4 regions of the Marinicellulosiphila megalodicopiae genome follow, and region 1 is predicted to be linked to each of the others. Evidence: predicted binding sites of a transcription regulator. Region 1 holds the regulator's gene; each other region holds the start of a gene.

Region 1 (7,704 bases):
CTAAATGTATTGCTTTTTGAACAAATGGATCATTATTATTTTTTAACATTGATTCTAATGAAAGTGCACCCTTCGCATAATACATTTTAGCGCAAGTAATAATAAATTCTTTATCAACTTCAAGTGACTTAATTGAAATAAATGTCGTATCCCAACACTGTTTGATAATTTGAACCCCATAAATCCAAACAACTAAAAAAATTAAATTAATTGCAATTAACAAATGAAATAATAATAGAGACTGATTTAAAGGGATGATAATGAATTGATTAAGACCAATACTTAAAATTATATATAGACAAATAAAAAAACACAGTTGTCGTAACCAGAACACTAACTTAACTCCATTAATTTATTTCCAATATCATCTAAATGATAAACACAATCCGCTAGATTTGCATTGATTATGGATGCTGGCATGCCATCTACTACACAACTATTACTTGATTGAGCCCAAATTTCATGGCCTAATTCTTTTAAAAGTTGCGCTCCTTTTTTTCCATCAGAGCCCATCCCCGTTAGCACGACAGCAAGAATATGTTTAAAATGACTTTTACTACAAGATGCAAACGTGAGATCAACACTAGGCTTATAATTCATTGCCTCACCTCCTTCTTTAATTACTATTTTCCCACTTGCACTGATTAACATTTGTTGCCCACCAGGAGCAATAAAAACACCGCCCTTATTAATGTCATCATCATTTTCGGCCATCTTAACATTAAGTGCACATCGTTGGTTCAAACGCTGGGCAAAAGCGCCTGTAAATGTCGCAGGCATATGTTGAATGATTAAAATAGGAATCGAAAAACTGTCAGGAATATCATTTAACACTTTTGCAAGAGCAACAGGGCCTCCAGTAGAAGCACCAATTGCAATTAAGTCAATTTGAGATTTATTAATAGGTGTTGAGGTAAACCGAGTAATTGTAGCTTCGAAATTATGATTGCTTTGATCTTTTTCTAATTCTGTGTGTTTTTTATTTTGCTTGGCACCTGCAACCTCTCTTATTTTATTACAAAGCAATGTTGAAAGTTGACTTTTATGATTCGTGACACCTTCAAAACTTTTACTTAAAAAATCTACTGCACCTGCCTCAAGAGCATCAAGAGTAGTTTGTGCTCCTTCATAAGTTAAAGATGAAAACATTAATATATTTGTTGGACATTCATTCATAATTACTTTAACAGCAGTGATGCCATCCATTAATGGCATTTCATAATCCATAGTAATTACATCGGGCATTAATTGATTTGCTAACGTTATGGCTTCCTTTCCATTAATAGCTTGCCCGACCACAGTCATATCGTCTTGTGCATTGATAATCTGTTTAATTTGTTGCAATAAAAAAGAGGAATCATCCACAATTAAAACTTTTATAGTCATGTATCAACTCTTATTTTATATTTAATTTTTTAGAAATTCTAAGCGCTAAGCAAAATATAGTTTTGCATATTTAACTATTGTTTAAATAATTAAAATTATTTTTTCATTCAAGATTCATTATTATGCGTACCGATTTAACATACTTGGAACATCAAGAATCAGAGCAATACGTCCATCGCCAGTGATCGTCGCCCCAGCCATTCCGTCAGTGCCATGTAACATCTTACCTAATGGTTTTATAACGACTTCTTCTTGCCCTACTAATTGATCCACTACAAACCCGACTTTTTGATTACCAACAGACACAACCACTACATGTCCTTCATCCCCTTCCTCCAAATCTGGTGAACCTTGAATCAACCAACGTTTCAAATAAAATAAAGGTAACGGTTTACCACGAACAATGACTACTTCTCGCCCATCCACAACGGACGTTTTACGTAAATCCAAATGAAAAATTTCATTTACATTGACTAATGGAAGTGCAAAAGCTTGCTCATCTAACATCACCATTAACGTTGGCATGATTGCTAACGTCAGAGGGACTTTAATTGAAATTTTTGATCCTCTGCCCAGAACACTATCGATATCTAACGAGCCGTTTAATTGAGAAATTTTAGTTTTGACGACATCCATTCCAACGCCACGACCTGATATATCGGAAATTTCTTTCTTAGTACTAAAGCCTGGAGCAAAAATTAACGCATAACATTCAGAATCGGGTAACCGATCAGCTGCTTCTTGATCCATTAACCCCTTTTCAACAGCAATAGCTCTTAGAACATTAGCATCCATGCCTGCGCCATCATCTTCTATAGAAAGCAAAATGTGATCACCTTCTTGCTGAGCAGACAATCGAATTAAACCCATTCTAGGTTTATCGTTTGCTTCACGGATGCTAGGTAATTCAATACCATGATCAACTGCATTACGCACTAAATGCACTAAAGGATCAGCTAATGCATCGACTAAATTTTTATCTAGATCAGTCTCTTCCCCTACTAATTCTAAATTGACTTCTTTTTTCAAATTTCGAGCTAAATCCCTGACGACTCGTGGAAAACGACCAAACACTTTTTTAATTGGTTGCATTCGAGTCTTCATCACACTCGTCTGTAAATCAGCGGTTACAACATTTAAATTAGCAACGGCTTTAGCCAAAACTTCATCTTCTAATTGAGTGCCTAACCTTACAAGTCGATTACGAACTAATACTAGTTCTCCAACCATATTCATGATGTCATCTAAACGCTTAGTATCAACTCGCACTGTGGTTTCTTGTGTGTTCGCTTGTGATTTAGGGTTGGTTCCAGCTGGTGATTTGGGCTTCAAAGTGGAGGTATTTTCAATCGCTTCAATTTGCTCAATTGACTCTGGTTTCGTAACTGCTTGAGTCGATGAACTTTGAAGTTCCGTTTTTTTAATTTCATGTACTGGTGCTGCTGAAGTTTTCTGACTTTCACTTGCTAATTCAGGTTCTTGATTATTTGAAGCTGATGAACTATTACCCGCCTCTTGATCCCCTAAACTAATTTTTCCAACGCCGTGTAGATCATCTAATAATTTTTCAAACTCTTCATCTGTAATGTCATCGGAATTTGACGGTTGGGCTGAAACTTTGGCTGTCGTGGTTGCATCATCTTCTTTCTTAGAATCCAATTCATCTAAAAGCGCTTCAAATTCATCCTCTGTTATTTCATCGGAATTTGTTTTTTCACTTGAAATACTCAAATCATCGGAACCAAATAAAACATCATCCTGAGTTTGATTCACATCTGAATCTTTGATGACTTCAGGCGTTTTATTTGCCGTTGTGTTATCAGAACCCAGCGCGTCTAATAAACGTTCGAATTCTTCGTCAGTAATATCTTCTTGGGAATTTGAAAACTCTTCAACCACAGCAGTAGAATCACTAGAAGACGGTGGCTCAATTGATATTTCTTTTGGCTCATCCATAATGGGTGTATTGGGTTCTGGTTTCGGCTCAGACCCTATTGGAATAGCATATTTTTCAAGCTCTTTTATTAATTCTGCAGGAGCAGGATCAGGCATCTCACCTTGCTTGACCGTTTCAAACATTTCAATAATTGTATCAAGGGAACGCAATACTGCATCCATCAAATCTGCACTAATAACTTGTTTTTGATTTCTCAATAAATCAAATATATTTTCTGCAACATGACAGCAATCAACTAATGGATCAAGTTGTAAAAACCCTGCACCTCCTTTAACTGTATGAAATCCTCGAAAGATTGCATTCAATAAATCTGCATTATCAGGTGATTGCTCTAATTCAATTAATTGTTCAGATAAAAGTTCTAGGATTTCACCTGCTTCAACCAAAAAGTCCTGCAATATTTCTTCATCAGCATCTAATCCCATTATAATTCTCCCTAGAATCCTAGACTTGATAACAAGTCATCAACATCATCTTGATTATTGACCACTGATTCGTCTTTTCTAATTTGCGGACCATGACCTTTATTTGGGTCTGTTTGTTCATCTTTTATTACAGTTTCAGAATCTGAAACTTTAAATCCTGTGACTGTTTCAACATCACTTGCCATTTTAACTAAATCTATTAAGCTTTTTTCTACATCTCTAACCAAAGAAGTGACACGCTGAATAACCTGCCCTGTTAAATCTTGAAAATCTTGCGCTAATAAAATATTGGTTAGATTAGATTGTAATTCAATATAACTGGCATCCTGAGATTTAAAAAAACCATCAACACGTCGATACAATCCACGAAATTCTTCTGCGGTCATATCTTTTTCCCCTAAGCGGGACCAATCATTTTGCAATACTGTCAATTCATCACGAGCATGATTTGTCATAGGAATGCATTCATCCACTAAGTCCATGGTTTTATTGGCTGCTTTTTCAGTCAAATCAACAACGTAACTTAAACGATCTGAGGCATCTACCATATCTGATAAATCATTATTAGAAGGTTCGTTCGGGTTAGTATCTATATGAAAATTTCTTATCGCATTATGCAATGCTCTAGTCAGCCTTCCAACTTCTTGATAAACCGATTGATCTCGTTTAGCTTGAATTTCTTGAAAGACTTTAGCTGCTTGATCAATGTCAACCGCTTCGACTATCAATTTCAATTCTTCCGATTTTGAAGCCATAATATCCGCTGCACATTGAGAAAATGTGGCTTTATTGGGCTCCATATTTTCTTGATTATTTGCTTGCATCGACACGCTCAAAAATCTTTTCGATCTTTTCTTTTAACGCTGCAGCCGTAAAAGGCTTAACAACGTACCCATTTACGCCAGCTTGAGCTGCTGCGACAATTTGATCGCGTTTAGCCTCGGCTGTTACCATTAAAACTGGCATCGTTTTTAAACGATCGCTTGATCGAATTTTTTGTAACAATTCTATGCCTGTCATATTTGGCATATTCCAATCAGTTACAACAAAGTCGAAATTACCACTTTCAAGCATAGGCCAAGCGGTAGCACCGTCATCAGCTTCTTGAGTATTGGTAAAACCAAGATCACGCAGTAAATTTTTTACAATTCTTCTCATTGTTGAAAAATCGTCAACTACAAGAATTTTCATGTTCTTATCCAATTTGACCTCCCGGTTGGAACACAGGTTTAGGATTTATTAAACCTTTAAATTGATAATAGACGGCTAATGCTAACTCACCAGATTTTTTTTGATTTTTTTTCAAACACTTACGCGTTATCGTTCCATTGTTGAAGTCTAGAGCGAAGTCGACATGCTGCTTGTGAATGTAATTGACTGACTCTTGATTCAGACACACTCAATACTTCACCAATTTCTTTAAGGTTTAATTCTTCGTTATAGTATAGGGACAGAACGAGTTGCTCTCGTTGAGGAAGGCCTTGCATTGCACTTACGATTGACTGGTGCCTCAAATTATCAGACAACCCTTCAAATGGGCCATCCTGATGCCCTTCAATCATTAATTCACCTGGACCGTCTTGCTCAGAAAGAATGTCTTCAAAACTAAAAAGTCTTGCACTTTGAGAGTCTTGCAATAATGCATTGTATTGTTCGATTGAAATTTCTAATTGTTCAGCAACTTCATGATCTTTGGCATCTCGTCCGGTCATTGCTTCGACATCTCTGATTGCTTGAGCTATTTTTCGCCCATTTCGATGAACAGATCTAGGAATCCAATCCCCGCGCCTCACTTCATCAATCATTGAACCACGAATTCTAATACCTGCATATGTTTCAAAAGAAGCACCTTTGGTCGAATCATAATTCTTTGACGCTTCAATTAATCCGATCATTCCAGATTGAATTAGGTCGTCAACTTGAACTGAATCAGGCATCTTAGCAAGCAAATGATAAGCAATACGCTTAACTAAAACCGCATGCTCTTCTAACAGTTGATTATTTAATACCGACTTTTGCACTTGATACATTTTGCCTGCATTAGAATAGCCAGTAGAATGCCCTGTAAGCGTCATTAACGATACTCCATCCCTTGAATTAATCGCTCAACAAAGAACTCCAAATTTCCACGAGGATTTTGTGGTAACGGCCAATTAAATATTTTTTGACCAAGTTCACGATAGGCTGCTGATGCTTTAGAGCGAGGATATGCTTCTAGAATTGCTCGCTGACGTTGTACCGACTTTCTAACATTCTCATCAAATGGAATGCTACCTACAAATTGCAACGTTACATCTAAAAAACGTTCAGTAACTTTTAATAATTTATTAAATAATTGTTGTCCTTCATGACTGGTACGAACCATATTACATAGGATTCTAAAGTGATGCGTTTTACTTTCTTGTGCAAGTAATTTAATTAAAGCGTACGCATCAGTCACCGAAGTGGGTTCATCGCAAACTACGACAAGAACATCTTGAGCCGCCGAAACAAAACTGACTACCGTAGTTGAAATACCTGCAGCAGTATCGACTATTAAAGTATCAATATCATATCCAATTTCGCTAAATGCGTGGACTATACCGGCATGCTCTTTTTCGGTTAAATTAGCCATTTTTTTTGCCCCACTTGCAGCAGGAATAATTTTAATCCCTTCTGGGCCTTCGATCATAATATCGTCCAAATCACATCGACCTTCTAACACATCAAGAATAGTATGATGTGCCGTTAATCCTAATAAAACATCGATATTAGCTAAACCAAGATCTGCATCCAATAACACAACACGCTTACCTTGCTGGGCTAGTGAAATTGCTACATTAATTGAAACGTTTGATTTACCTACGCCCCCTTTGCCACCGGTGACGGCAATTACTTGTACTGGATGTCGATTCAAGCGTTTCTCCTGCTTTTTCATAACAGCGGTTTGGTTATCAGTATAGGTCACATTTGAAATTTGTTGTGTCATTTTCACTCTCTTTTAGCCAACGAGTTCGTTATTGGCAATATGGCTAATGTGTTTGTATTCATCAATTAGATTAAATATTAATTTGGCACTTGCGTGATGAATATCTTTTGGAATATTTTGTCCAACCGTCAAATAACTAGTTGGTAAATTTTGTTCTAAGACACAGCTCATTGCCGCACCTGCACAAATACTTTCATCCAATTTAGTTATGATTGCGCTATGTATTGGTAAAATTTGTATCAAATTTTGATATTGATTGAGTGAAAAATGCGATGCGGTTGCGGGCAAACATATTAAATGCTTAATTTGATCTTGATTTTCAATTAATACAAATTGCTCAAGATAATCATTAACTGCAAGTGCGCTTCCACCTGTATCAATTAATACCAGAGATTTATCCTTTAACTTTTCAAGTGCTTTTGTTAAATAATCGTCGTTTGACACACTTAAAAATGTGACATCTAAAATATCAGAAATTAATTTTAGAGAAGATTGAGCTCCAATTTGATGGTGATCCATACATATAATACCGACACTGGATTTACCATTTTCCATGACAAATTGACTTGCTAATTTACCAATAGAGGTAGTTTTTCCTGCTCCAGTTGGTCCAAGAAATGTAAAAATGCCACCTTGAGTACAGATAGGTTGTTTTAAAAATGACATTTGATTAATTAGCGATTTAGATATTAATGTCCAATTAATTTGTGAGTGATCTTTTAATGCATTTAAAACTTTATTTCTATATTGCTCTGTCAAGCCAAATTCATTCACACTAGAATGCCAGTATGCATGGGTTTTAGAATTAAACTCAGAATGTGATTTTGAAATGTGCTTTTCTTTTGGTTTTGTTTTTTGTGTTTCTGTATTTTTTTTGTTTTGAGTTTCTAATTGCTTCTGTTGATCTGAAAGTTTGCTTCTTAATTCTGTGATTTCAGATTGCATTTTCATCCATTGATCAGATTGTT
Region 2 (7,704 bases), 130 kb from region 1:
GTGAAACTACGATTGTAATCGCATTTGAAATTTTCGCTTGACCCAAAGTGACAGTTAACGTGAGAGTGTAAAAGCCAAATTCTGGATAAACATATATGATTTCTGAACCTTTTGCGCTTTGGCCATTGCCAAAATCCCAATGATACTCAGTTGCAAATTCTGCACATTCAGGTAATAACATCGCCTTAAGTTCCGCTTCTTTACCCAGTATGTTGTTATGGATAAACATAGCCTCATCACAATCTTGCACTGACTTATAGTCAATATGTTCAATGTATTTAACTTCACGACCTTCATTAATAATTGTTAATTCCACGGTTTGTGGTCCAGAAAATTCATATGTATGTGAGATAATCGGTGTATTCGATTTTACAATCACTCCGTCACCAAAATCCCAGCTGTATTGCTCCACTGCTATAAACTGACAACCTTCGAAAAAATAACTTTCTGAAGCGTCAAATAACAACGCATCCTCAGTAATGGTGGTTTTAAATATTGCTTGCGATGCTAGGGCAATACACACATCGGTATCCGTTTGGGTTTCACAATTGCTTTGATTCAATGAAATATCTGCACATGCATTTTGTTCTGAAATGATAATTGTTTGAGTTACTTTTAAATCAGCTGACAGATTTAACGTAACTTCATACTCTCCCACACTTTGGTATTGATGTGTGATCAATGGAGAATTGGTTTCAACTATAGTGCCATCACCAAAATTCCATTTATACAAGCCTATTTCAAGGGTGTCATTACAACCTGTTACATAACTTGATGTCGCATCAAAATTAGCAGTTTTATTATGTATTTCACTTTCAAAACTCAAACTGGATGCTAATGCAACACATGTAATTGGATCATCATCAGTTTTGGTATTGGTATTGGTATTGGTATTGGTCAAAGTTTCAGTGTCATCATTTAATACATTTTTAAACTGATCTAAACAACTACTGAGTAATAAACAGGACAGTAAACTTAAAATTAGTGGGGTGATTTTCATATCAATGCCTTTTTAATATATATCTAAACAGAAGGTTGATATTGTAAATGGATTGTTTGCATAATAATGAGATAAGTGTCTATTTTTTATTCACTTATCATTTTGCTTCATTAATCTTTATCATTTTATTTTATTTTATTATTCTTTATCATTTTAAGAGTAGGTATATAGTTTTATTTGACTCTTCATTTGATCTGATTCAATCTTTTTTCGATCCTTTAAAACTAGGTCTTACTTTATTTTTTACTATTTTAGACAAAAAAAATCCCCGATGGGATTTTTAAAACACATTCAAATGAATCGCTTTAATTAAAACAATTCATCAATTTTCGCAATATCACTTGGCCAAACCTGCGCGCTTGCTTGATCAAATATTTTCATGAATTTCTCATTGGCTTCGTTAGCTTGTTCCATCCATTGACCTAACTTTGGCAACCCTGCGCTTTCTAAGTTTTTATCAAAGCCTTCTAAAAATCCTAACCATTGCTCCATCGCTACGGGTTTGTTTTGCTCTGGCACCATTTGTTTGTATTGATCAATGCCATGTTTAGCAGATTGGCTTTGTGGTATTTGCGCCCCTGCTGTAGAGGGTCCAAATGATGAGCGTGTCGTGGTTGAGCTATAACTTGATAAATTCAAGTCCATTGATTTTAATGAGGATCCATTAATATTTAAATCACGGGCTAAATCAAAGGCTTGATCCATGTTGCCTTTGTAAAATTGCTGGCTTAACTCAGACACATCTTTAAATAATGATTTGATGTCTTCTAATTCTTCTTCACTTAAATCCCCTACTACATCTAAGCGAAATTGATCCATATCCATTTGTGATAAATCTAGCCCTGACGCACTTTCACGCCCTTTTGAATGATGGGACTGATCAAATAACAATCGTACTTGATCGCCCTCTTTAGTGGTTAATTCTAAAGCAAAGCTTTTTTGTTGTTTGTGCTCAAAACTGGATTCAATTTTATTAAATTCACGTACGGATTGTTGATCATCTATACGCTCAAATAATTGTCCTTGGGCGCTGTCAATTTTGTCATTCAAAGCATCATCCATTTGACCAAATGACTTAAGCACGTCTTTAGCCTCTGCAAATCCTGCGGCAATACCTTCCTTGGCTTGTTGCCATAATGCCTCTTGCTCTTGCTCATTACCCTTTGAACGAAGTGTGACTTTTGAGGCGAGTTGATCATACAAATCTTTCACTAACGCATCGACATCAAAAGTTTTAGAAATCGCTTGCGCTTCCTTCACATCGGTTTGATCCGTCTTTTCAAGGGCGTTTTGCTTTTCTACTGTTTTGCTTTTGATATCGGCATGATTATCGTGATGCGCAAATGTTGGCGCACCGGTGTGTTGTGAGAAATTTGAATGACCTAATTGGGAAATCATAATGTTTTCGCTATTTTTCGAATTCCTTACATATATCGGCAGTTTTATTCATCCCTTTAGCGCTTTTTTGAACTTTTACAAATATTACTTCTAGTTAGCGCCTTGATTCAGTAAAATGCCCACCCTGTTTTGATTTGAGTGCCTGTTTTGTCCGATCTTCGATCTAATCTTCCCCATTTAACCGTTGCTAGCATCGTACATAATGATGGTAAATTTTTATTGGTTGAAGAACACAAATTTGGCAAATCCGTTTATAACCAACCTGCGGGCCATGTTGAAGGGAATGAAACACTCATTGAAGCCTGTATTCGTGAGACTGTTGAGGAAACCGGTTATTTAATTCGCCCAACAGCGTTGCTAGGCTTTTATCGTTACTTTGCAAAAAATAATCAAACTCACTATTTGAGATGTACGATAATTGGGGAGTTGCTTGAACAGAAATCGGATCAATTAGATCCTGACATTATGGCCATTCATTGGCTAGATTTAGATCAAATCAAAACACTTGAACAACAAAACACACTGAGAAGCCCGCTGGTTCTACAAAATATTGAAGATTATTTAGCCGGTCGCTCATTTGATATAAAGGCTCTTGATGAACCCATTAGAAACTAAACCTGCCACAGGCACTAAAGTCATTGTCGGTATGTCCGGCGGTGTTGATTCCTCGGTTAGTGCATATTTATTGATGCAACAAGGCTATCAAGTTGAAGGCCTGTTCATGAAAAACTGGGACGAAGACGACAACACTGAATATTGCACCGCAAAACAAGACTTAAAAGACGCACAAGCGGTTTGCGATACCCTTGGCATTAAGCTTCATCAAGCTAATTTTGCCAGCGAATATTGGGACAATGTATTTGAGTTATTTTTACACGAATACAAAGAAGGCAGAACGCCCAACCCTGATATTTTATGTAACAAAGAAATTAAATTTAAAGTATTTTTGGATTACGCAAAAATTCTAGGTGCGCAAAAAATTGCAACCGGTCATTACTGCCGTTTACGCACGGATGATCAGCAAACGTATTTATTACGAGGACTAGACACCAACAAAGATCAAAGCTATTTTTTGCACGCGGTGCATCAAGACCAATTAGCTCAGACGTTATTTCCTGTTGGGGAATTAGAAAAACCAGAAGTTCGCAGAATTGCCGAAGAGCAAAACTTAATTACGCACAATAAAAAAGACAGCACGGGTATTTGTTTTATTGGTGAGCGTCGCTTTAAAGACTTTTTACAACAATACTTACCTGCACAGCCTGGTAACATTGAAGCACCCAACGGCGATGTGATTGGCAAACACACAGGCTTAATGTATTACACATTAGGCCAACGCCAAGGTTTGCAAATTGGCGGATTAAAAAATTACCCTGAAGCGCCTTGGTTTGTTGGCGCAAAAGATTTAGATCGAAATGTGTTAACCGCTGTGCAAGCAGGCAGTGACAAAATGCTGTACTCTCACAGCTTAAGTTTAAGCGAGATTGATTGGGTAAAAGGCCAAAAGCCAGAATTACCAATGACATTGACATGCAAACATCGTTATCGCCAGCCTGATCAAGACTGCGTGATTGATTTTGTTGATGGCCAATACATTGTAAAATTCAATGAGCCACAACGTGCCATTACCCCTGGTCAATCCGCTGTATTTTATGACAATGACATTTGCCTTGGTGGCGGTGTGATTGAACAATTCATTCAATAATAAGAAATATTATGTCAAATGAACGCGCACTGGCGCTGGCGGGTGTTTTCCAAAGTGCATACCTTGTTGACCGTTTAGCCAATACAGGAAAATTGGATGATTTAATGTGTCAGCAAATAAGCAAAGGCACATTAAATACATCACCAGACAATACAATGGATATTTACGGTGGCATTGAAAATGTACAAGAAGGCATCGCGCAAATAAAATCCCATCTTAGCGATGGTAAAACTCAAGGCCACATTATGAAATACGCCATGAGTTTATTGCATATTGAAAGTAAAATTCGTAAAGACAAAACGCGATTGGCATTGATTGGCACCAACTTAAAGAAGGTGCAAAATCAAGCGGACTACTTTGATGACTTTACCCATGAATCGGTTATTTCTGGTTTAGCTAATACCTACAAAGAATCCGTCAGCACGTTGAACTTTAGCATTAAAGTACTTGGCAATAGTGAACATATTCGTAACGAACGTGTGGCAGATAAAATTCGTGCAACATTATTATTTGGTTTACGAAGCGCCATTTTATGGCATCAACTAGGTGGTCATCGTTGGCACTTTTTGTTTTATCGCGCAAGTATGGTTAAACAGGTTTTAGCTCTTAGAAACGTATGATTTTTTGAAGTCTGAAACATAAGGATTTTGTTTTAGGAAAGCTCTGTTTAAATAACACGCGCTATTAATTGGAACTATTAATTGGAATGATAACTTTGCATTTTTGATTGTATATTTTTCATTATGGACTTTTCTGATTAGATTCACTTCGACTGACACAAAAAAACATTCAATTAAAAAGTGCGCTGTCTGCTTTAATTTACATTTTAATTTAACCGTTCCACATCCACGCTGACTTTTAAACTGTGTCCACCTTGTGTATTCACTTCGCCTTGTAGTGGGCACACATCTTCATAATCGTTACCAAAAGCTAATCTTATATAACGATCGGTTGCTAAGCCATTATTAGTTGGATCAAACTCTACCCAGCCATAAATTGGCTCAAACAACGCAAACCACGCATGAGATACATCACATCTTTAATGGGTACATAGTTAATTTGACTATCCACTTTAGTATCCCTAATGATGATCTTGTGGTTTTAATCTATTTTAAAATTAACTGAAAGCAGAATGAATACTCCAATCTTTCACTTTAACAAATTGGAACCCTTTCATGTCAGTAGCTTGAATTTTTTCAACAATACTTTGATGAAATAATTTAATGTAAGCAGACTCATCTAAGAAAAAAATCTGCCTTTCTTCAAGTGGTATTTTATTTAAAATTTCCGCATCAATTGAAATGCTCTTAATACTATCTATATATCCAGTTTCATCAATATCTAAATCTGATTTTTTTTGATCAATACATCTTATCCTTCGATAAACATGCATATAAAAATATTTTAGTTTTAACTTTTCAACAATAGTCCCATGGGTGCCTTCTAAAAACTGTACACCACCTGTACCCAATGAAATTATAAAATCGACAAACGCTTTAGAGCAAATAGAATCACCACCTGATGAATGATAATCTACAAATTGGTCTTTTTTTCCATTTGTCAATGCTAGATTTAAATTCACACAAACTGGATCTTCATTATTAACTTTCATTCCTCGATATCTTGGCTGTAAAAACCCATCAATTGTTGGGTAGTAATCATTATTTTCTCTTAATATTAAATAATACTCTTCATTAAAATTAGTAGTCATATCATTTTCCAATACTTAAATTTCTTTTATTAATAATTATGTTTTTTCTTTTTTCAACATCATAAAACTGATGAGTCTCGTTATTCGATCGATAATTACACTCTTTATCTTTGTTATCACCTATATTTTCTACATTTCCACATCCAATTGGGCTATCCTTTTCAAAATCTTTTCCATCTCTACCAATTGTCCAATCGAAATTTGAAATATAACCCAAGATATTATTACTTATTTTATTTATTTGGCTCTTAAAATTTGCCCCACTATTTCCAGATTCACATAGACTTCCAGATTCAATCTCCGCAGATAATTCTTTAAGTAAAACAATAACAGAATCTGGATAATTATGACTAGCCAAACCCTCTCCTTGATCATGATTTCCTCTATGAAGCGGTACAGTTAAATGACAGGCTAGATCCATATAAAACGGTAACATCACACCATTTTCTTTACAATTAATATCATAGCCAAATTTCTCAAGAATAGGTTTATAACTTGATGGTGATCGAACTGATTCACTTACAATTAAATGATGCGCCTCAATAGAGCGCTTAACTTTACCTTTATAATACCATGGGTGCTTTTTATGCCAGTCATCTTTTTTAAGCCTATTACCCTCATCATCATAAGCTATTTTTTGTTTTGCATCCGTAACATTTGAAAAGAGAATATTGTCCATAATATTTTTTTTCTAATGTTTTACTATTTCCATCTAAATCAGATTTTAATGCTTTATCTGGATTACTACCTGGACAATCCGCATTATAAGCCTTACCACAAGTCTCACATTTTTTCTCTTGTTCGTCTTTTGGTTTTTCTTCTTCAGTTTTAGTTGCTGGGGCTTTTTCTTTTGACTCTTGATTATTTGAGTCATTCTTTTGAGAGTCTTTATTCTTTTCGTCTTGTTTACTCAAGCCTTCATTATATTTTACATCTTTATCTTCTGACTGATTTGTTGAATTGATCGATGATTGTTCATCACCTGAATTTCCTACATTGGCTTCGGAAAGCCAACTAAGACATACATAATAAAAAATTTCCATCCAAGCATTAACCATTAAAGGTGACCATTGGTAGCATCACCTTTAATGCTCAATCACATAAAAGCAGTTTTAGCATTATATTTTTCAATCGGTACAAAGCGTGCGCCTTCTAATCCTGCCTCATTGTACACATCAACAAATTTTTGATGAACGATACACGTCATTGGATCTTCTCTTAACCAAAATATTAAGCGTTGTTCTTCTGGAATATTGTCTAATACTTCGTAATCTAATACCAATTTTTTATATTGAATAATTCGCCCACTAAAACTCACATCAGCTTTAGCATTTTCTAAGTCCAAACACTTAATTGAATATAAATAGTGTAAATAATAATAATCCAGTTTTAACTCATTAATCACTTCCCCACCAGTGCCTTGTACAAATTGAATACCAGGAAAATCTTTAAATGCCTTAACAAATTTCTCCGATACACTTTGTTCTAAATCGTAGCTATGAAAATCCACGTATCTCGGATCTTTTGGAATTGGTTTTGCTAAATTTATTTCATAGGAATAAATCTCTGGCGCTAATTGACACTCCATTCGATTGTTAATTAATTTTATATCATCATTATCGTCAAGATATTTATCTGAGTATAGATACTTAAGCTTTGGCTTAGTTGAAGCCTGCATCATAGGAAAGTTTTTATTATTTACTGAATGAATTACATAATATTGATCATTTTTAGCCATTAAATTGTCCTTTTTTAAACAAATTTATTAAATTAATCATTTTCTGGAAGCCAACTAAGAAATACATAATAAATAAATGCTAACCAAGCATTACATATTCACTATTAAAGGTGATCATTGGTAGCATCACCTTTAATAATCAATCACATAAA
Region 3 (7,704 bases), 420 kb from region 1:
CGAGAAACCAGAAGTGACACTCACTTTTGTACGACCCAGAAGTGAAAGACCCAGTGAAACTCAGAAGTGACATCCACTTTTGTACAATTCATTACAATTATAAGGGCGTAAAACTGACAAACTCAACTATCTTTTAATAAACCACTCAATTAGATGACGATGATTATGGCTGTTAAACGCTCCGCACAAATTGACCTCACTTTAACCACAAAATTTCATTGTTGTACACGTGCAGTGCGCAAAGCCTTCATCCTTGATGATCACTCAAAAGATAATCCAGACAAAATTGATCGTAGAAAATGGATTGAAGATCGTATTCTTTTTTTAACCACTGTGTTTGCCATTGATGTTTGTGCTTATGCCGTGATGAGCAACCATTATCATGTTATTTTGGATGTGCACAAAAGCAATTCAGATGAATGGTCTCCTTTAGAAGTCATTACTCGCTGGCACAAGATTTACAAAGGCACTGAATTATCAAGATCTTATCTAAAAGGTAAAAATTTAACTGACATTGAATCTGTGTTAGTCTTAGAATTTGCAGAGAATTGCCGTAAAAAATTACATGACATCAGTTGGTTTATGCGTAATATTAACGAGCCTTTGGCGCGTATTGCTAATAAAGAAGATGATTGCAAAGGTCGCTTTTGGGAGTCTCGTTTTAAGTCACAGGCATTATTAGATGAACAAGCATTATTAACTTGCATGGCTTATGTAGACTTAAACCCTATTCGAGCTAATATGAGTAAGACCATTCAAAAATCAGAATGCACTTCCATTAAAAAACGTTGTGAAAAAGCAAAACAAGCCAGCAACATTAATCATGCTAATCAGCAACCCAAAGCGCTATCAAAATTAACTGGAAATTACTCAACAACCAAAAAGAATGATATCCCGATTAAAGTAAGTGCTTATATTGAGTTAGTGCAATGGACAGGAAAACAATTAAGAGACAACAAAGCTTCGATAAGCAAGCATACACCCTCTGTACTTTCTGAGTTTAATATTGATCCTGATGAGTTTTTATATAGTGCGCAAAATTATGGCAAACAATTTCATCGAATGGTTGGATCAATTAAAAGTATTTACAATGCGATGAAACATTGTGATATTAATAAAACAGCAGGCATGAAAAAAGCGAAGTCGTTATTTGGATAATTCCATCAAATTCGTTTTTACTTATGCCCAATAGAAAGTCCTAAATGGACAACCCACTTCAACAATAATTTGAAATTTCTAGCGCCATATCAAAATCCCGTTTAGTTAGTCCACCAGCTTCATGGGTTGTTAAATCGATAACTACTTTGTTATACACATTTGACCAATTTGGATGATGATCCGATTTTTCAGCTATTATCGCTACCTTTGTCATGAATGCAAAAGCCGATATAAAGTCACTGAATTTAAACGTTTGATGTAAATTACCTTCTTTGATGGTCCAAATTTTATCAATGTTTTTATTTAATATTTCAAGGGATTGTTCAATTATTGCTTGATCCATTTTTTCTATCATATTAACTCTTCTTTGAATTTTAATTGTCACAAATTATAAAACGATACAGCTACTGCAGATCGTATGGCTAAAATCAAAAATAGCAAATGGCACTATTACTTTAGTTAACAAAATGAAACTAAAATAATAAGATACTCAGAAAAACACATAAATTCAGTGATTTTAATCACTTCAACGATTATAACTTTTTTAATCAAATTATAATCAAAACAAACTTCCATTTTTAACAATCTTATCGTCTATCAACTCAATATCAAACAACTAGATGAAAAAGTAATCCATAAACTAAAATAATTCAAAAAATACAGCTCGAATATAAGCAAGAAATAAGTACTATTTACATGTAAACCCAATAAAAAAAGGCCGTAACACAAACGCATTACGACCTAAATTTATATTAAACAATCAACTAACTATTAATCTTTTTTATTTCCCATCTCAGTGCCACCACAGCACTCATCCAACTCAAGTCCACGGTCATCCAATTTCAATTTACCTTCTGCTTTAAAATTTTCATCTAAGGCTTTTAGGGTTTTGCACATTTGGTTGATGCGTTTGTCTTGTTGATGAATATGATCAAGCATTGCATTGATGGAAATTGCGATTGGGTCTGGCATATCACTTGCCCCGTAGGCTTCAAAACCTAGTTTGTCCGCTAATTTTTTGCGTGTCTCTTCACCTTCATCAGTACTGGTTTTAGTTGCACGCCCAGGCACACCTACAATGGTTACCCCTTCTGCTACTGCTTTTGTAACCACCGAGTTGGAGCCGATTTTTGCATTTTTTGAAACGGTAAATGGGCCTAATATTTTAGCACCTGCGCCAACTACTACCCCATCTTCCAATGTTGGGTGTCGCTTTCCTTTTTGCCAAGATGTGCCGCCTAATGTGACGCCATGATAAATGGTTACATCGTTACCAATTTCTGCGGTTTCGCCAATCACCACTCCCATACCGTGGTCAATAAATAATCGTTTACCTATTTTTGCACCTGGATGAATTTCAATCCCTGTAATCCAACGAGCAAATTGTGAAATGGTTCTTGCTAAAAATTTTAAATTTTTATTCCACAGCCAATGGGTCGCACGATAAAAAATCAACGCGTGAATTCCTGGGTAATTCACTAAAATTTCAAAACTATTTCTGGCCGCAGGGTCACGATCAAAAACGGCATTAATGTCTTCTTTAATTTGTTTAAACATAAATTACTCTTATTATTTATTATCTCGATGGCGCTTGTGATTAAATCTTTTGGTCCTGGTGAACAATCAACTTTTTCACTTGATCAGTTAGATTGAGTCAAAACGAATTCGTTACTGTTTATTCTTATCAATTTTGCTCAGCATGCCACGCAATATATTCATTTCTGTGGTCTCTAATTTTGCTTTTGCAAACAGTCGTTTAAATTTTTGCATTAACATTCTTGGGTTGTCTTGATCTAAAAACTCAATATCTTTTAATGTTTTTTCTAAATGTTCGTAAAACAATTCATGTTGTTTCGCGCTGGCTAATGATTCACATTCAACGGCACTAATATTTGTATCCATTAATTGTGTGCGTAATTCATAACCAATCACTTGCATAGCGCTTGCGATATTTAACGAGCTGTAGTTTTCGTTTGCGGGTATTTGAATATGAGCATGACATAAACTTAATTCATCATTTGTTAAGCCACTGGATTCTCGACCAAATAATATCGCAACTTTTTGATCGGATTTAATTAGGCCTGACATTTCTATACAGGCATTTCTAGCGTCTTGTAGCGGCCAAGGCATTGAGCGGTTTCTGGCGCTGGCGCCAACTATAAAGTGGCAATCGGCAATGGCGTCTTCGATATTGTCGAATACCTGTGCGTCATTTAATACATCAGCTGCGCTGCTTGCTCTTGCAGTGGCTTCTTCACAGGGAAATAACTTTGGACTCACCAAGGCTAATTTTGAGAAATTCATAGTTTTTAACGCGCGGGCAGCCGCGCCAATATTGCCAGAATGCGAGGTTTGCACCATCACAAATTTAACCTGACTAAACCAAGCCTGATTCAATGTTTACTCCATTTGCAAAAAATAACTGTATTCTACCTTGTTCACTTGTATAATGGCCACCTTTCGGGAATTGACCCGACCGTTCTTTTAAAAATTGGTGGTATTAATAATGAATCCGACGCTGACGATTGCTTTGCGTGCGGCCAAAGCAGCTGCAGACAAACTTGCTTACGTAACAAATAATTTAGATGTTTTAACCGCTGAGGGCGACTCTCACAGTTTTGTAGTCGAACAATCATTAGATGATGCCGCCTTTCGTGTTAAAAAAATCCTTTCTAATGCCTACGATGGCGTTAAAATTTTCAATGCACATGAATCAAATAACCCAACTGCTGAAGACAAAGAATACTGGTATGTTAATGTACTAAGCGGTAGCAACAATTTTGCTATTGGTTTTGGTTATTTTTGTGTGATTGTTTCCCAATATAAATTAGGCAAAATCGAAAATACAGTCATTGTTAACCCTATGACTGATGAAATTTATACTGCCAGTCGCGGTCGCGGCGCTCAATACAATGAGAAAAAAATACGCATCAAACAAAAACGCGAAGTACACGATTGCGCCATTGCAAACTTTGCACAAAACGGATGGGAAAAAGACGCATTATTCACCCGAATTACTGGTTGTAGTGTATTGGATTTATGCCATTTAGCATCAGGTCAATTTGATGCAGTATTTGCTCAAGTTACTCACCCAATGGAATTACAAGCAGCGTTGTTAGTTTCTTCTGAAGCAGGTGCATTAAGTGGTTCACCTCAAGGCGCCCCGATTAATTCCACAAGCATTGAAGCATTAGTCTCTAATGCTAAATTATTTAAATCTTTAATAGTTGCTAAAGCACCGGTTGCTGTCATTGCAACTGAAGAAGCTTAATCAGATTTATCCGCACTTTTTAAAATGCTAAATTTTAAAAAGTGCGTATTTAATTTATATAACATTTTCTCCCCTCCCCTCCTCTGCCCCAACACTTCTTATATTTATTAAGAAAATTTTAATATGGCCTTAGCTTTGCAATAAAATACCAAACCGCTACGCGTTGGAATAATTTTTCCTGTGCGTTAACAAATCATTACTGTTTCGGCCAAGTATTTCCTTACTTTGGGCTAAACTTTTATCGTTTTTTGCCGATAACGTAATGAACATATAAGGTACTGTATTGTTATGGCTTCCATCGAATCGTTAGGTATTGGCTCTGGGTTATTAACCACCGAATTAGCTGAAAATCTTATTAATGCAGAACGTGGTCCGGCCGAGGCGCGTTTAGATGCACAAAAGTCACTAGTTGAAGCTCGCATTTCTGCTTATGGTGAGCTTAAAGCAAAAATGGATGAGTTTGGCTCAGCTGCGTCCGACCTTAGTTCCTCTAAAAGTATTTTAAAAACAACAGCCACTTCATCTAATGAAGATGCCATTACAGCCACCACTAACTCCCTTGCAAAACCAGGTTCCTACATTATGGAAGTTGAGCAAGTGGCACAAAACCATTCTTTAGCCTCAAAACGATTCGAAGATTTAACCACCACACTTGGCTCCGGCGTCATGACGTTTAAGTTTGGTGAAACGCAATTTACAGACCCAGCGGGTGATTACGACGAATTCATTCAAGATATTGATCAAAAAACCCAATCCATTACTATTTCATCAGCAAACAATACAATTTCTGGAATTCGCGACGCCATCAATAAAGAAAATTTTGGCGTCACCGCCTCCCTTGTAAATGACGGCGAAGGTTATCGGTTATTATTAACTAGCGATCAGTCGGGCAAAGATTATTCAATGGAAATTTCAGTTTCAGGCTCAAGCTCTTTAAAAGCGCTAAGTTATAATGAAAACGCCAACGATCCTGATGTGAATATGAAACAAACCCAAAATGCGCAAAATGCAGAGTTCACACTAAACGGCCTAGAGATTTCAAGTAAAAACAATGAAGTCGACGAAGTCATTAAAGGCGTAACGTTTGATTTAAAACAAGCCAATATTGGCGAGCCTGCGACGGTTCGAGTCAAACAAGATACCGATGAATTAACTGAAAAAGTACAGGGCTTTGTTGATAGCTATAATGAATTTCGTGATTTATACAAAAACTATTCAAAATATAACACCGCCACGAATACAGGCGGTTTATTAAATGACTCAACACTTCGAAACATTGACGCACAAATGCGCAGAGTCATCACCGGAGCGGTTACAGGAATGGAAGGCGCATCTTTCCAATCCCTTTCGCAAATTGGTATTTATAGTGATCAAAACAACAACTATGCATTAACGCTCGATAACGCCAAATTTTCAGAAGCAATGAAAACCAGCTCAATTGACGTTGCTGGGGTATTTTCAGTTCAAGGTAATACAAGTGATTCATTAATCGAATACATCAGCCCAGGCTATTACAGCAAAGCGGGCACTTACGATGTTGAGATAGAAAAAGTTGCCACTCAGGCTTCAATTACAACCACTCCCAGTATGGCACTTGCTTTTATGTCGACCATTCCTGTGGATGCAAATAATGATCAATTCACTATTAATTTAGATGGCACCGAAGCTGAAATATTCTTAACTCACGGCCTTTATACAAATGGCGAAGACTTAGCAGATATGATTCAAGCTGCTATCAATAATAATGATGCCTTAAGTAAAAAAGGCTCATCTATTACAGTCAGCTTTAATGCAGCTGATCAAAACTTTGAATTTACCTCAAGTAAATTTGGTTCTAAATCTGAGTTAGCGATCGTTTCAAGTGACATCAATACAGGCTCGACTTTAGGGATTATTACGGGTAATGAAGGTAACGCTAAGGGAAATTATATATCTAATTTGTCCCAGTACAATTTTTCTGCCACCACGTTACAAGCAGAACAAGAAGTCCTTGAAAATACAGGTATTGATTTTTCATCTGACAATGCATCGTTCACTTTAAATGTTAATGGCACGTCAGATGTCGCCGTAGACGGTGTTGATATTTCAATTACTCTTGATGAAGACATCAGTGATCAATACGACTCTGAAGGCAATGTGTCCGTTGATAAAACACGCGAAGATGTGCTTGCTCATATTCAAGCTAAAATTGATGAAACCGTACTTAACGGGCATGTCACTGCGTCATTTAATAACAATAATCGTTTGGTTTTTTCAACGGCAGAAACAGCAGGAACACAATCAATTGAAATTAAAACCGTTGGCACAAATGTTACTGATTCTTTATTAGGATTAAACGCCACTAACGGCCCCCAAAATAGCGGCTTAAATTTAACAGGAGGCGCTGCATTTCAATTAAGTTACACGAATCAAACTGGAACAACTGACACTTCTGACATTGCAATACCTGATGGATTATATGAAACCAGTGGCGAGTTAACCGCTGCAATTGAAAATGCAATTAATACTCACGCAGACGTTATTAATTCTGCCGCTCCAGCTAAAACAGAAGCTGGTACAACCTCTTATGCTGATCCAATTGATTTTGCTACGAACCCAATGGCATTTGAATTTGAATATAATGGTGATCTAATTGATGTTGAAGTCACTAATTTTGATACTGATAATTTAACTTCCATACAAGCTGCTTTAACCGCTGCATTAGGTGGCGCTGATGTAACAGCCAGTTTCAGCAGTAACAAATTAGTATTAACGACCAATGCTAACGGATCAACTGAAACATTAAACGTCACTAAAAATGGAGATGGCGCAAAAACAGCAATCGCAGGAGTCACACCACTTGCTGCTACTAATTTTGCATCATCTAATACAACCTTTGATCTAATTGTTGATGGTAAAACCATATCGGTTGATGTAATAGAAGATGGCTCAGATTCCGTTGAAGATTCATTGGCTGCCGTACAAAGTGCTCTAAATGACGCGCTGGAATCTGTTGATGGTGGTGATTCGTTTGATGCCAATGATATTTTAGCCAAACTAGATGATACGGGGCATTTGTATTTTGAAACCCAAAGTGCTCGTGGCGTACAAACATCTGCTACGTTTGGCGCACAATCAACCATCAGCATTGCAAATGCCAGCCCAAATGCAAAAACACTTCTCGATTTAGATGATGGAGTAGGAATAAACGGGTTCAACTCCCCTGGTATTCCTCAAGGTCTAAATAAAGGGTTTAATGCAACGGCATCAGTAAGCTATGAACAAAATGATCAAAA
Region 4 (7,704 bases), 570 kb from region 1:
TTTAAATCCGCAATTTCTAAATTTTTCTTCGAAAAAAACATAAATTTGATATCCTAAATTCACCTTATTTAATTAGAATAGACTTTTTTTTCATTAACACTAAGTTATCTGAACATATTAAATAAAATATTTTAGTTAAATACTGGACTTATTTTTATATTTAATTACTATTACGCTCGATAAATGAGTTTTACCGTTTTGACCTTAATTTACGGATCTTGGTCAAGATAAGATGGAAAACAATCCAGTTTTTAGTCGAATTTCCAATAATTTAACAAATATAATCTGTTCAATTTATTACGAATTAAGATTGGCATTAAGTTCCATATTTTAAATATAATTATTGCTTATAATTTTATAAGCTTAACCAATACTATTGAGGCATGGATGCTGATATCGGAGAAAACATGAAAATAGCAATTAGCCAACATCCAATTTCGGGTGTAAGTAGTTTTGAAAATTATTGTGACCGTGTCGAACAACGTTTACAGCGATTAAAAATGCAAAAAGTAAGTGTGGTTTGTATGCCAGAATTTGGTAGCTACGAACTGACTAATCTTTTAGATTCTGAATATTCAATTGATGAACAAGCAGATGCGATGCAAGAATTTGCATTCCCTCTAAGAGATTTTTACGCAAAATTAGCAAAAGAATTAGATCTATGTATTTGCACCCCGAGCTTTATTTTCAGAAGCGATGAGGGATGGCGTAATCGTGCATGGGTAGTTAGCCCTGAAGGTATCGATTTCCAAGATAAATTACATCCATCTATTTACGAACAAGATTTTCTTGGTGTAAATGGCGGCAAAGAATTAAAAGTATTTAATTGCAAAGGTTTAAAATTCATCGTGTGCCTAGGCATTGACATTGAATATGATGCTGTGATTAACCAAGCGATTGAGCAAGGCATCAAATTAATTATCATGCCTGCTGCAACGGATAACCCTCAATCTTACAATCGTGCAAAAATCGCCGCTCAAATGCGTGCAATGCAACACAACATTTACGTTGCATGGTCTCCATTAATTGGACGATTTGAACATTCAGGCATAATTGAAAGTGCGATTGGTGAAGCCAGTCTTTTTGGCCCAATTGACGAAGGATTTCCAGAAAATGGAATCGTTAATCAAGCCAAACCTTATAAATCTGGCTGGTTGATTGAAAGATTAAGCGCAAATGGCTTACGTGCACTTCAGGAAAATTCTCAATTTCCAAAAACATCAGATTCATATAGTGAAATTGTAGAAGTGAAAGAGTCTTCACCTATCGAATTAAATACACACAAAGAGTTAATTTAACAACAACTTGTGCCAAAAACTTACCTTTTTGGCACATTTTTTAAGAACTTTAACAAATACCAAGTTCACAACCCTCTAAAAACACACAAAAAAACACTAAAAACAGTGACTTAGCCAACATTCTAAATTTTTATTCACTTTTTAACTATAAAACCCCTTCATTTTCTGACAAAATCCCTCGCTTTAAATTTCCATGAGATTCTTATGACATTACTTTATGAGCCTGAGCGCTTTAAAGACGAAAGCAGAACAAAACGTTCTAAACGTCAACTATTGCTCACTAAAGCAGAAGAAATTTTCAGAACCCAAGGAATTGCGTCAACGAGCATGATTGATATTGCAAAAATTGCCGGTGTTGAAAGAAGAACCCTGTACAACTATTACAATAACAAGGAAGAGATGGCCATTGATATTCAAATTGAATATCTTCGAAACTATGGCGCTACAGTAGAATTTAAAATCAATCATGATTTAGATTACACCAAACAGCTTGAAAGTTACTGTGATACTTACATCAAACGATTTTTAAATAATAAAAATTATATTATTTTTATTACACAATTTGATTACCATTTTAGACACTTTTCAATGGATGATAATTTAGATCGCTATCATAAAATCATGAAAGATCGCAATATGACAAACAACCCAGCAATGGAAATCATTGCTTTAATATGCAAACAAAAAGAGCTAAATGTCGACGACCAATTAATTCGAAAATTCTTTTTCACTTTGCACCATTGCATTTTAGGCGTTGCTCAACGAGTAATATTTCGTGAATCGGTTTTTATTGAAGAACAAGACTATTCTAGCGAAGATATTCAAATACTCATTCCAATTTTAGTTAACGGGATAGTATCTACTTTACCTTCTTATCAAAAATAACTCTCAAAAGATTAACCCTGCATACAGCAGGGTTGATCCTTTTATATCTATATTAAATTTTAAAATTCCCACTCCAATAGTAAGCTTGTATTCATATAACTCGTGCTTTAATTACCCCATACAGTTATTTTACGAGAATCACTATGCGGAACTTTCTATTTTTATCAGGTGTAAGCCTATTTCTAAGCAGTTGTTATATTGAAGTGACGGATTCGCATCATCACGATTACAACTCCAACGAAAACACACCATTCACTCAAATCACTATTAATCAATCACTGAGCTACAACCGCGCATTATTATTGTCTGGTTATGCAATGCAGCTATATACACTGAGTAACCAACCTCATCAATTGGCGGTTATAGCCAATAATGACAATCTTTTAAATAAAAGCGTATTAATGACAAATTTGATTGATGGGGACATGCTTGGCATTCAATCAAATGACTTTAAATACAATTCTATTAATAATATCTGCGATTATGGTTCAGTGGCGGTTTCAAATAATCAAACACCCTATTTTGATCGTTATACATTAAACAATCAGGTTTTCGACGAATATGAAGGGGATTTTACTTTTTACACACAAAACAAATGCGACATTACCAATTCTCATTCAACCCAATACACACCATCGATTCTTGATGGGGCATTAAATTACAACATCTATTTTAAAAACTATATTTCCAATCAAAACTCACCACAAACCGATGAATTGATTGCGACAATAAGTGGTAATTGGTCATTAGAAAATGACAATTTAGGCTACTGGGATATTGATCACTTCCAAAGCCAAGTAACGTATCAGCATTTTGACGATCAAATTGTTTGGACTGAATTTTCATCTAATTTATCGATACATGATCATTCTAGAAAAATAGAAGGCAATCTTTCAATTCATACACAAAACACTCTACAAACTGAACTTGGCATTATTCACCCGTATTCTGGCTCAATTATCATTCAAGATGGTCGCACAAATAATCAACTTGAATTAAAAGTCTATTTAGACTCAGTAGATATATATGTAAATGGACGAATATTATTTCAATACATTAAATGGGACGACATTATAGCCGCGCAATCTTATTTCGGACTTGATTGAGCCCATTTTCCATGCACGCTATGGAATTCATAGGTTTGCCAAAAAGCACCCCTGTACTTCAATTTAAAATGATCAACACTTAATTGAGAATAACAAGGGCACTTTCCTTTTAAATTTCGAAAAGTAGCGGATTGTTTTCTCAATTGCGCAACCGTTGGGGTCATTTCATGGCTTTTTTGATACCTTTGTACATCAATTAATATTTGCTTCGCCTGAATACCTGGGCCACTCACATAATAAATAAGCAAACCAAGGATTACTCCTAGCAAAAGCATCATTCTAACCCACAAATTGGACTTTTTTTCTGCCATAAAACCACCACAATTCATTTATATACTATTTATTTTAGCTACATACATAAAATAACAAGATTTTTCACGAAAAAACGCGTACAATTCGCGCCCTTTCAAATCAGGTAAGATTCATTACCTCGATCATTCTTAAAATACAGGAAAAACATGTCCACATCTTTTCAAGATCTCGGTTTAGCAGAACCAATTTTACAAGCCATTAGTGAAATCGGTTACGAAACCGCCTCGCCCATTCAAGAACAAAGTATTCCTGTGTTATTAGAAGGTCGAGATATTATTGGTCAAGCACAAACGGGTACGGGTAAAACTGCCGCGTTTGCATTACCACTTGTGACAAATATTGACCCAAAAGCCAAAGGCGTCCAAATTTTAGTTTTAGCGCCCACTCGTGAATTAGCCATTCAAGTTTCTGAAGCTTTTCAAACCTATTGTCGCCATATTAAGGGCTTCCATGTGGCGCCTATTTACGGTGGCACAGGTTATGACACACAGCTACGCCAGTTAAAACGCGGCGTTCAAGTTGTTGTCGGCACCCCTGGTCGTGTAATGGATCATATCCGTAAAGGCACTTTAAAATTAGATAATCTTCAAGCTCTAGTACTAGATGAAGCAGATGAAATGCTTCGTATGGGGTTTGTTGATGATGTTGAATGGGTTTTGGAGCACACACCTAAAACACGCCAAATTGCATTATTTTCAGCGACAATGCCAAAAGAAATTCGTACCATTGCTCAAAAGCATTTGAACGATCCAGTTGAAATCAAAGTTAAAACAAAAACTGAAACTTCTGAAAATATCCGTCAACGTTATTGGATCGTTTCGGGTATGCATAAACTTGATGCATTAACCCGTATTCTAGAAGCAGAAACCTTTGATGGCATTATCATTTTTGTACGTACTAAAACGGCAACGGTTGAATTAGCTGAAAAACTAAATGCACGGGGCTTTGCTGCTGCTGCATTAAACGGTGATATTTCACAACAAATTCGTGAACGTACCGTTGAGCGTTTGAAAAATGGCAAACTAGACATCGTGATTGCAACTGATGTTGCCGCTCGTGGTATTGACGTTCCTCGTGTTAGCCATGTTATCAACTATGACATTCCATACGATCAAGAGTCTTATGTTCACCGTATTGGCCGTACTGGTCGTGCTGGTCGTGCTGGTGATGCAATTTTGTTTGTGGCACCACGCGAGCGTCGTTTACTTAAAAACATCGAACGTATGACAAAGCAATTGATTGAGCCGATGAACATGCCAACGGCATCGGACATCAACACACAGCGCATCAATCGTTTTAAGTCTCGTATTAGTGAAACACTTGAACAAGCCAATCTTGATATGTTTTTCGACATCATTTCTCAATACAAAGAAGAAAATGAAGTTGATGAAACAAAACTATGTGCAGCTTTAGCATCAATGGCTCAAGGCAATACCCCATTATTATTAGATGAGAACGAACGCATTAACAATCGTTCATTTGATGATAATGATCGCGATGATCGTGGTTCTCGCTCAGAACGCGGTGAACGTCCTCGTCGTGAACGTAAAGAACGCACTAAAGGCTTAAAAGGCCATCCCGATATGGAAACCACGACTTATAAATTAGAAGTGGGACAAAACCATGGTGTTAAGCCAGGTAATATCGTAGGAGCCATTGCAAACGAAGCAGACATTGATAGCCAATACATTGGGTGTATCGAAATTTATCCTCAATTCTCGACGGTTGATCTTCCAAAAGGCATGCCTAAAGAAGTGATGGATGTATTGAAAAATACCATGATTTCAGGTCAAAAAATCAAGATTTCTGAATTTTCTGGTGAACGTCCTGAAAAAGCACCTCGCGGTAATGACCATGGAGAAGGCGGCCCAAGAAAGCCTCGCTCGAACACTCATCACAAGCGTCAACGCAGAAGCAAACCAGCTCCAAGAGATTAGCAATTAACTGATTTCTTTTAGATACAAAAAAGGCGGTAACTTGTTTAAGTTATCGCCTTTTTAACATCTATCCCAGCATCCAATATTTTTGTAACCTTTTTATAAACTCATTTGGCGTTTACTGAACACTCATCTGTGGTGTTAACTCAGATTTCACAAGATCGGTAAACTCATGCTGCTTTGCCAATTGATCATGCTTATCTTTTAAGGCATTTTGTTCAAAAATACTCTGAGTTAATAATTCACGATAACTTTTAATTAATGCCTCCACTTGAAGCTTTAACATGACAGATGCGCCAGTTTTGGCAAACTCGTTTACTTTTTCTAAAACAGATCGACAATGAGTATCGATGGATTCAACTTGAGACCATTGCTTCATATCAAAACATAGCTCAATTTGCTCTTGAATTTTAATGAGCTCATTAAGTAATTCTGTTTCTGGATAATGATTCATTTATCGCTCCCTTATTGTACTTTTTGTTTTTCGCTTTTATTAAGAATATCTAATGCATCCTGACGAATATCATCCCATGCAGATTTGATTTCAATTAGCAATTTAGCCACTTCATCAAGCATTACAGTTGAATTCTTGGAATTGGCTTCAAACAATCGACGAATCATATAATCATAAAGATTTTCTAAATTCTGTGCGATTTCACCGGCATCCATATCTAGACTTTCTTGAAGCCCTCCAACAATACGAATTGCCGAATTGATTGTTTCATTTCGAGCTTCTATTTCAGATCGTTCGATATGCCCTTTTGCTTTAGCAATTCGAGCTAATGCCCCTTCAAACAACAACTGAATCAGACGATGCGGATCGGCATCCATTACAGCTGTATGAGCACTCATTTGTTGATATTGTTTTGCGCCATTTGAGTACATAGTTAAACCACCTTGATGTTATGTATTAAGATTTTTTCCCTCAAAACGCCTCAATCCGCATAATGCAACAGTAAAACTTTTTGCTTTAACTCTTTGCAAATTGATACTTCTCAAGTTGTTCTTTCCTCTTTCTCGGCCTTCCCCCAAAAACCTTTAATAAATTATTACAAATTAACTGGCATATTCGTTGCAAACTTCCCAAATACTTACATTAAAAATTAATTCGGCAATTCACTTCCGAATCAAGGGCAATGACAATGACGCAACTTACGAAATATTCACAAAACAACGCACACAATGAAGCGCTGGTTAATAAGTTACAACAGATGTACAAACAGTCATTGAGCCTTTCACTATCAAGTGAACATGTAAGTGAGTTACGCAAGCGCATCGTAAAATTAGCCATGGATCTTGGTCAAACCAATCAATACAAAGCAGTCAGTTATAATTTAATTGGCCGTGTCGCATTAGATGATGGTTTTATAGATAAAGCTCAAATGTATATTGAAAAATCCATTGTACTTGAGCCTAAAAATGCGGGTTTTTTATACAGTTACGGGCATATTTTTCTACAAAAAGCACAACTAAAAACCGCCATTGAATATTTTCAAAAAGCCCACTCTATTGCTCCTGATAGCACAAGAGCCCAATCTTCATTAGCGTATTGTTATTTAGCCTTAAATTTACCAGAACAAGCTTTTTTAAATTATCGTGAATTGGTGCAAAACCACCCAAAAGACAGTCATATTAAATCTAAATTATTTGAAGCCAGCTCTAAAATTCAAGCGGATCGATTCACTTTACGTTTATATAATGATTTAAATGCATTCTTTGAATTTACAGGAGTAGACTTTCAAAAACTTCACAGTTTAACCAGCAGTTTGCTTATTCATCAATACGAATTAGATCAAGAATACCCACCTTGTATTGACATCAATGACTTAGTAGATAACAAAGTGTTATTAAATGGGTTAACCCATTTATTGTTTACCAATAAATACATCGAAAAATTCATTTTAAGCTTGCGTAAACAAATTTTATTTAAATGCTTAGAAAGCCAAAAGAACTACACTAAATGGATGCCATTAATTACTGCAATTTCTCAACAAGCCATCAATGATGAACAAATTTTATATATTGACGCCCAAGAAGACATCATGCTTAATCATATTCAAGCTGTGATTGAATCTGATTTACAACAACAATGGAGTTGCAAATCTATATCCAGCGCATTACTGCTATTTGCAATGTACCAACCAATTTCCAATTTAAAGAATTGGC

What was found. Region 1 encodes FliA, which starts transcription of late flagellar genes. Its sites were predicted from a motif close to CTAAAGTTNNNNNNNNNNCNGCCGATA; they were not measured.
Region 2: the regulator FliA is predicted to act here: its motif matches at 2,432-2,458, upstream of TYM08_RS10560 (DUF5610 domain-containing protein).
Region 3: the regulator FliA is predicted to act here: its motif matches at 4,660-4,686, upstream of fliD (flagellar filament capping protein FliD).
Region 4: the regulator FliA is predicted to act here: its motif matches at 6,554-6,580, upstream of fliS (flagellar export chaperone FliS).

The regions. Positions count from the first base shown of each region.
Region 1 is NZ_AP023087.1:2,339,822-2,347,525, forward strand. Features, by position in the region: gene TYM08_RS09920 (hypothetical protein) at 1-334, opposite strand, end outside; gene TYM08_RS09925 (protein-glutamate methylesterase/protein-glutamine glutaminase) at 334-1,386, opposite strand; gene TYM08_RS09930 (chemotaxis protein CheW) at 1,507-3,768, opposite strand; gene TYM08_RS09935 (protein phosphatase CheZ) at 3,780-4,592, opposite strand; gene cheY (chemotaxis response regulator CheY) at 4,579-4,959, opposite strand; gene TYM08_RS09945 (RNA polymerase sigma factor FliA) at 5,079-5,798, opposite strand; gene TYM08_RS09950 (MinD/ParA family protein) at 5,843-6,685, opposite strand; gene TYM08_RS09955 (hypothetical protein) at 6,749-7,704, opposite strand, start outside.
Region 2 is NZ_AP023087.1:2,471,131-2,478,834, forward strand. Features, by position in the region: gene TYM08_RS10555 (PKD domain-containing protein) at 1-1,000, opposite strand, end outside; gene TYM08_RS10560 (DUF5610 domain-containing protein) at 1,310-2,398, opposite strand; gene TYM08_RS10565 (NUDIX hydrolase) at 2,546-3,013, shown strand; gene mnmA (tRNA 2-thiouridine(34) synthase MnmA) at 2,994-4,103, shown strand; gene hflD (high frequency lysogenization protein HflD) at 4,115-4,723, shown strand; gene TYM08_RS10580 (hypothetical protein) at 4,930-5,112, opposite strand; gene TYM08_RS10585 (imm11 family protein) at 5,221-5,814, opposite strand; gene TYM08_RS10590 (AHH domain-containing protein) at 5,816-6,493, opposite strand; gene TYM08_RS10595 (hypothetical protein) at 6,438-6,872, opposite strand; gene TYM08_RS10600 (hypothetical protein) at 6,911-7,552, opposite strand; gene TYM08_RS10605 (imm11 family protein) at 7,696-7,704, opposite strand, start outside.
Region 3 is NZ_AP023087.1:2,763,255-2,770,958, forward strand. Features, by position in the region: gene TYM08_RS11875 (hypothetical protein) at 1-70, shown strand, start outside; gene TYM08_RS11880 (hypothetical protein) at 166-1,158, shown strand; gene TYM08_RS11885 (4a-hydroxytetrahydrobiopterin dehydratase) at 1,217-1,513, opposite strand; gene cysE (serine O-acetyltransferase) at 1,930-2,715, opposite strand; gene TYM08_RS11895 (RNA methyltransferase) at 2,827-3,555, opposite strand; gene TYM08_RS11900 (inositol monophosphatase family protein) at 3,665-4,429, shown strand; gene fliD (flagellar filament capping protein FliD) at 4,718-7,704, shown strand, end outside.
Region 4 is NZ_AP023087.1:1,765,380-1,773,083, reverse strand. Features, by position in the region: gene TYM08_RS07425 (nitrilase-related carbon-nitrogen hydrolase) at 408-1,298, shown strand; gene TYM08_RS07420 (TetR/AcrR family transcriptional regulator) at 1,503-2,183, shown strand; gene TYM08_RS07415 (hypothetical protein) at 2,327-3,289, shown strand; gene TYM08_RS07410 (hypothetical protein) at 3,271-3,600, opposite strand; gene TYM08_RS07405 (DEAD/DEAH box helicase) at 3,748-5,538, shown strand; gene TYM08_RS07400 (hypothetical protein) at 5,657-5,992, opposite strand; gene fliS (flagellar export chaperone FliS) at 6,004-6,423, opposite strand; gene TYM08_RS07390 (methyltransferase domain-containing protein) at 6,681-7,704, shown strand, end outside.